3 regions of the Cohnella soli genome follow, and region 1 is predicted to be linked to each of the others. Evidence: predicted binding sites of a transcription regulator. Region 1 holds the regulator's gene; each other region holds the start of a gene.
The links. Region 1 encodes Rex, which represses fermentation and respiration genes when NADH is low (regulators of the CRP and FNR family bind a similar motif). Its sites were predicted from a motif close to TTGTGAAATATTTCACAA; they were not measured.

Region 1 (2,272 bases):
AATGCTCGTACTGTTCACGTCGCATCGAATGTTAAAAACGGTATACGGTCCTCTGAAAGATAAGCTGGAGCCTGCCGGTATTCAAGTGCTCGGCCAAGGGCTCGACGGAGGAAGTCGTAGTAGGTTGACGCAGCAATTCATCAAACAGCCGGCAACGGTGTTGCTTGGTACGAGCAGCTTCTGGGAAGGCATCGACTTGCCGGGGGATGCGCTTACGTGCCTCGCGATCGTCAGATTGCCTTTCCAGCCGCCTAACCATCCCGTCGCGGAAGCGAAAGCCGAGAAACTGCAGGCGGAAAACCAAAATCCATTCATGAAGCTGTCGCTTCCCCAAGCGGTTATCCGCTTTAAGCAAGGGTTTGGACGGCTCGTGCGAACGGCGACAGATCGCGGGATCGTGTTGCTTTACGATACGAGGGTTATCGAAACGTATTATGGGAAACATTTTCTGTACTCGCTGCCTGGGCCTAAAATGGAGCATTTACCGACGGCTTCACTCGCCGGTAGAGCGCGCGAGTGGCTGTTTCCCGAACAAGGAATAGAAAGAAGGGAACCAGAATGAAACCGATCAAAATTTCCGAGGCGGTCGTTCGGCGGCTGCCGATATACTTGCGTTTCCTTAATGAACTGAGCGTGAGCAATATTCACACGGTTTCCTCGCAGGAACTCGGAGAGAAGCTGGACTTGAATCCGGCGCAGATTCGTAAAGACCTCGCTTATTTCGGGGAGTTCGGCCGCAAGGGCGTCGGCTATAACGTCGATTACTTGATCGAGAAAATCCGCCAAATTTTGAAGCTGGACAAGACGCTGAACGTCGCCCTTGTCGGTACGGGCAACTTGGGACGGGCGTTGTGCAATTATAATACGTATATTAAAGACAATATGAAAATTGTCGCTGTATTCGACGCGGATGAGAGCAAAAAAGGGTCGATGATTAATCGGTTGACCGTTCAGCCGATGAACGAATTAAAAGAAACGGTGCAGCAACTGGACATCTCGGTAGGCATTATTACAGTGCCGGCAGCCGAAGCGCAAAATGTCGCAGACCAGTTCATCGCTTCCGGCGTCCGGGGCATTCTGAATTTCGCGCCGGTCGTCCTGAAAGCCGCGCCTGGCGTTCGCATTCATCATGCAGACTTTACAGCAGAGCTGCTTAGCCTTGCTTATTATATGGACTCGATCAACGGATCGAATGAAGGAGACGAATTTTGATGACGCGATTATTGATCGAGAACGGGTATTTCGTCACAATGAATGAGACGCTTCCGCAGTTTCAAGGCTGGATGGCAGTAGAAGGCGAGCGGATCGCCGCCATGGGAGAAGGAGAAGCGCCAGAGGAAGAGAAACGTCTTGCATCCGAGAAGCTGAATGGCAAAGGCTATTTGTTTATGCCGGGACTCGTGAACACCCATGGTCACGCGGCGATGTCTCTGCTTCGTGGGCTGGCAGACGATCTGGCATTGCAGGAGTGGCTGCAAAATCATATGTGGCCGACGGAAGCGAAGTTTACCGGGGATGACGTATATTGGGGGTCTGCGCTAGCCGCGGCCGAAATGATTAAGTCCGGAACGACGACGTTCGTCGATATGTATGATCATATGCACCGGGTTGCCGAAGTCGTCGAGCGTTCCGGCATGAGAGCGAGCTTGACGCGCGGCGCTATTGGACTGTGTCCGGAGGACGTCCAGAAGGCGAAGCTTGCGGATGCCATTCAATTCGCCAAAGACTGGCACGGCAAGGCAAACGGGCGTATTAACGTTATGATTTCGCCTCATGCGCCTTATACTTGCCCGCCAGATTTCATTTTGAAATTCGTAGAGGCGGCACACGATCTCGACTTGCCGATGCATACCCATATGTCGGAGACGATCGCCGAAGTCGAGCAGAATGTGCGCGATTATGGTTGCCGTCCGGTCGAACATCTCGATCGACTAGGCATGTTCGGGAGGCCGACGCTTGTCGCGCATGCCGTACATCTGAACGACGACGAAATTGCTTTGCTCGCTGAACGCGGCGTCGCCGTCTCTCATAATCCGGTCAGCAATTTGAAGCTGGCAAGCGGTGTCGCGCGCGTACCGGACTTGCTTAAAGCGGGTGTTAAGGTTTCGCTCGGAACAGACAGCGCTGCGAGCAATAATAATTTGGATTTGTTCCAGGAAATCTCGATGGCGGCGCTGCTTCATAAAGGCGTGTCCGGCGATCCGACCGTCATTCCAGCAGTGGAAGCGATCCGTATGGGCACGTTGTATGGCGCGAATTCGATCGGTCTGGA
Region 2 (2,272 bases), on a different contig from region 1:
GACAAAATGATGTCGTCTTGGCTACTGCATAAAACGAGAACAGCAACAATGTAGGACAATTAAGCTGGCCTGCGGACAGCCCATGTCCTATTGTCGATTCATTCCAAGCCTAAAGCCAAGGGCTTTCTCGACTAAAGTTCTGTAACGCCTCTATTGTACCGGAAGTTGGAGCTTTGTGTCCCCTCTTCAACGATTCGGAAACGTCAAAACACCGGGTGCCTTCCCCTGAGGAGGCCCCCGATGTTTTGTTTATGATAAGCTATTTGGCCAGTGCCCCTTCTCCGGCTCCCGCTGCCGGGTTTTTAGGTTTGCGGTGGAACAGCCGATCAGTGCCCTTATGAAGGAGCGGGAGCACGTAACGGTCAAGTCCGAAGCGGCCTGCGTTCGTTCCGGCGACGACCACCAGCATACCGAGCAGCAGCAGCCAAGGGTTCGTGTTTACGGTGCCGGCGAACAGGAACATGAAGTTCATCAGCAGCCCGAAGAATGCGGCGGTGAGCGTCAAGGTGCCGAGGATAAGTCCGAGCCCTACCAGAAACTCGCCCCATGGAATCATGACGTTGATAATCTTGACGTTCGGAAGAGCGAAGTGTTCAAGGAAAGCTTGGTAGGTTGGGTAGACCGCCTGGCCTGTCGCCTTGTCTACGATCGGGTTGTTAATGGCGTTGTTCAGGAAACCCGCTGCGTTAAACGGGGTTCCTCCGGTAAGCTTGTGCCACCCGGCCGTCAACCACGCATACCCGACAACAAACCGTACGATCGTTATGATTACCGCCGCTATGCGGTGTTCTCTCCAAAGTTTCATCATCTTAATCACTCCCTAATTGGAATTGGTGGAGCCTTTAAGTTATATTCCGATTATCCGTTGGACTGTATCGTCCTATTCACCGATGTGTGAGATCGTTTCGCTGACATCGGGATCACCGTCCTTGTTGGTTGATCTCTCTTTCATGTCTTTATTGTAAATCCATTTGCGAATTATGATTGTGATTTAAATCACAATATTAGAGGAATTCATCTCTCTGCGAAAAAAAACATCCCGCGCAAACTGCGCAGGATGCTTCCTGTCCAACGAGAATGATGCACGTATCCGCAAATGCCGCTACACACCCATCCGCTTCCTGATCAATCGAATCTGTCCCCGATGATTAATCTCGTCCTCGAACACATGAAACCACATAAAATAATGGTTCGCCTGCTTGCCGTGCCAGAACTCTTCCTCCATGTGCAGCCAATCATCGTTAACCGACTTAAACAGTTCATAGGTGCGGTTTCGGACTTCTTCCAATTGGTGCAGGTAGAAGGCGAGGTCATTCCCCTTGATTTTCTCCCGACCCGAATCCCCTAAATCCAGTGCCGGTCCCCAGATGGCCATTTCTTCTTCGTTTAAGTCGCGCTTTTCGAAGGTTTCGATTTGATAGGCGTATTCGACGGCCGCAAAATGCGCTAGCAACGCCCCAATCGAATTGCTTTGAGCATCCATGAGAAAATCAAGCTGGTCCACCGTTAAATCCTTTACCGCCGCCAACGTCGTATACCTCGCATAATTCATCATGGACAGTAGTCGGCCGACTTGCGGCGTATATCCGGGAATGTCCTTAATCAGATAGATGTTGTCCATGTTGATCATGAGAGATTCCTCCAGTTGACGCAGCTATGATGCGACGCTCTACTACTTCACGAAGGAGGAGAACGGCACTTCGAATTCCGGCATGCCCGCCGCGTAAGGCACATACTCGTATTGACCGAAATAGACGACGATACCGTTATGTTTCAGGAAGTAATCGCGGTCCGGCTCGATCGTCTTGAACGGTTCGATCAGTCCCAGGCCACGCGCTTTGATATCGCTTTTGATTTTCGCGTTAATGATGTTTACGTAGTCGGAGTTCCCGCCTGCCGCGTCTTTCAGCGAGATCAGATCGCCCGTCGCCAGATCGAACGTATACGTCGTCCGCGCCGTCGAACCGTGAGCGCCGCCCGTGTAAATATAGTAATCGACGTACAAGCTCAACTTGCCCTTCTCGTTATAGGTGATCGTGTAATCGCCCTCGAACGCGTACGGATTGGTCGGCTCGAACGAACTGTCGTTGAGCGGCTCCTCCAGCGACGTCTGCCCTTCTTTCGCCTGAAGCTCCGCGTCCTTCTTCAGCACGGCATTAACTTTGCTCTGAACATCTTCGTTCGCATAGCCCGACAGTACTGGATAGTGGACGACAAGATCGTATTTTTTCGAGCTTTTCTCAATCGTGGCGGTCGAGATTTTCAAGTTGTT
Region 3 (2,272 bases), on a different contig from region 1:
GGAGAAACCTCGTCAAGGAATGTAATCGAATTGGCATGATTTTAGACGTCTCCCATCTGTCCGAACGGGGCTTCTGGGAACTGGCGGAGCTTTCCAATAAACCGTTTATCGCCTCTCACTCGAATGTTTACGCTGTTCGACAGCACCCACGTAATTTGAATGATGAGCAGATCAAGTCGATCATCAGCTCGGAAGGCGTCATGGGAATCACGTTCGTTTCTCCTTTCGTGGATGCGGTCCAGCCGGTTGCGATAGATAAATTATTGCCTCATATCGACCGCGTATGTTCGCTTGGCGGCAGCCGTCACCTCGGTTTAGGTTCGGATTTCGACGGAATCAAAGAATGGATGATCGGGCTGGAGCATGCGGGAAAATACGGACAATTGGTCGAGTTGTTGCAAAAACACTACTCCGAGTCGGACGTCAAACGTTTCGTTTACGGCAATTGGTATGACTTTTATTCCAAACATTTGCCGGATGGGCAGGCGAATTGAGGATTGGTCTCATAAAATAAGAAGATTGTGCTAATATTAAAATGGGTTACACACAAAACGGAATCGGAAATCGTGAATCGGAAATCGTGAAACGGAAAGAGGGATAAGCTTGTATTCTTCTCGCAAAAAAACGGTCGAAGAGCTGCCCGAGGAATTAACGGCAATCTGGTCTTGTTCGGACGACAACTGCAACGGATGGATGAGGGATAACTTTGCGCTCTCCTCGACGCATCAATGCCCGTTGTGCCAATCTGAGATGGTGAAAGGCGAAAGAATGCTCGTCGCTCTCGCGAACACAAGCCCGCTTCATCACAAAGCCGAGGATTAAGTTCAACGGGGCGACGAAATGGCAATAGGAGCACCTTCATGTCGGCTCCGGCAGAAAACCCGGTCTTTCGAGGCCGGGTTTTTCCTGTATGCAGGCGGGTCACATTCGAACGTTCGATTGATGCGTGAAAATGTGATGTTTCTCACATCGCGGGCGAGCGGTATGGCGTATTCTACGTGTAACCCAAAGAGAGAAGGTGAGGAGCGGCATGGAAGTTGAAGCGCTCGAGAAGGTCGAGCAGCTCGCCCTCAAGAAACATCGAATATTCGAGACGAGCCGGCTCCGTTACATCGCCCGTTCCGCGCTTGCCAGCATGTTTATCGGCTTTGGCGTCATCGTCGCCTTCAAGACGGGCAGCTTCTTCTACGCGGAGCATTCGCCGATGACGTATCCGATGGCGGCGATTACGTTCGGGGCTGCCATTATATTAATTTGTTACGGCGGCGGCGACTTGTTTACGGGAGATACGTTTTATTATACGTACGCTGCGTTAAGACGCCGAATACGATGGCCTTCTGTTATGCGGTTATGGCTGTTCAGCTACTTGGGCAACATTCTCGGAGCTTCGTTCTTCGCGCTGCTGATCTACACGACAGGGCTGTTCTCGGAGTCGTCGGTGAACGGGTTCTTGCTCAGCGTCGTGGACAAGAAGATGAACTTGCCGACGATGGAGCTGTTCTTCCGAGCGATATTGTGCAACTGGCTTGTCTGTCTGGCGTTTTTCGTACCGATGTCGATGAAGGGCGACGGGGCCAAAATGTTCGCGATGATGCTGTTCGTATTCTGTTTCTTCATTTCCGGATATGAGCATAGCATCGCCAACATGTGCACATTTGCGATTGCGCTTGTACTGAATCACCCGGGAACCATTTCCTTAGGCGGCGTTATTCACAATCTAGTCCCCGTCACCTTAGGCAATCTGATCGGCGGGGGATTGTTAATGGGATTTATGTACCACTACGTTAATAAACCGGAATTGGAGAGTGATCGACATGAGTAAAACGAAGATTGTTGTTATCGGAGTAGGCGCGGTTGGGGCGACAACGGCGTACACGCTGCTGCTGAGGGAACGGGTGGACGAACTGGTGCTCATCGACGTTAACAAGGACAAAGCCAGAGGCGATGCGATCGACATGAACCACGGTCTTCCGTTCGTCGGGAAAACGAAAGTGTGGGCCGGCGATTATGAAGACTGTCGCGGGGCCAGTATCATCATTATTACGGCAGGCGCGGCGCAGCGGCCGGGCGAGACGAGGGTCGATCTACTGAAGCGGAATGCGGCCATCTTCGAAAACATTATCGACGCAGTGCTTCAGCATAATGATGATGGCATTTTACTAATCGCGTCCAATCCGGTAGACATTATGAGTTATTTTACGTGGCGGAAAACGCAATGGCCGGTCGAGCGCATTATCGGCTCGGGCACGCTTCTCGACAGTGCCCGGTTCCG

Region 2: ACFPOF_RS17080 (DoxX family membrane protein) is a predicted target of Rex. The motif match lies at 985-1,002, and genes of this name have one in related genera.
Region 3: ACFPOF_RS01735 (formate/nitrite transporter family protein) is a predicted target of Rex. The motif match lies at 953-970, and genes of this name have one in related genera.

The regions. Positions count from the first base shown of each region.
Region 1 covers NZ_JBHSMI010000025.1:155,838-158,109, reverse strand. Annotated here, with positions in the region: gene dinG (ATP-dependent DNA helicase DinG) at 1-562, shown strand, start outside; gene ACFPOF_RS13580 (redox-sensing transcriptional repressor Rex) at 559-1,212, shown strand; gene ACFPOF_RS13575 (amidohydrolase) at 1,206-2,272, shown strand, end outside.
Region 2 covers NZ_JBHSMI010000028.1:176,077-178,348, reverse strand. Annotated here, with positions in the region: gene ACFPOF_RS17080 (DoxX family membrane protein) at 260-808, opposite strand; gene ACFPOF_RS17075 (DinB family protein) at 1,103-1,630, opposite strand; gene ACFPOF_RS17070 (stalk domain-containing protein) at 1,673-2,272, opposite strand, start outside.
Region 3 covers NZ_JBHSMI010000002.1:316,800-319,071, forward strand. Annotated here, with positions in the region: gene ACFPOF_RS01725 (dipeptidase) at 1-494, shown strand, start outside; gene ACFPOF_RS01730 (cold-shock protein) at 604-822, shown strand; gene ACFPOF_RS01735 (formate/nitrite transporter family protein) at 1,031-1,822, shown strand; gene ACFPOF_RS01740 (L-lactate dehydrogenase) at 1,815-2,272, shown strand, end outside.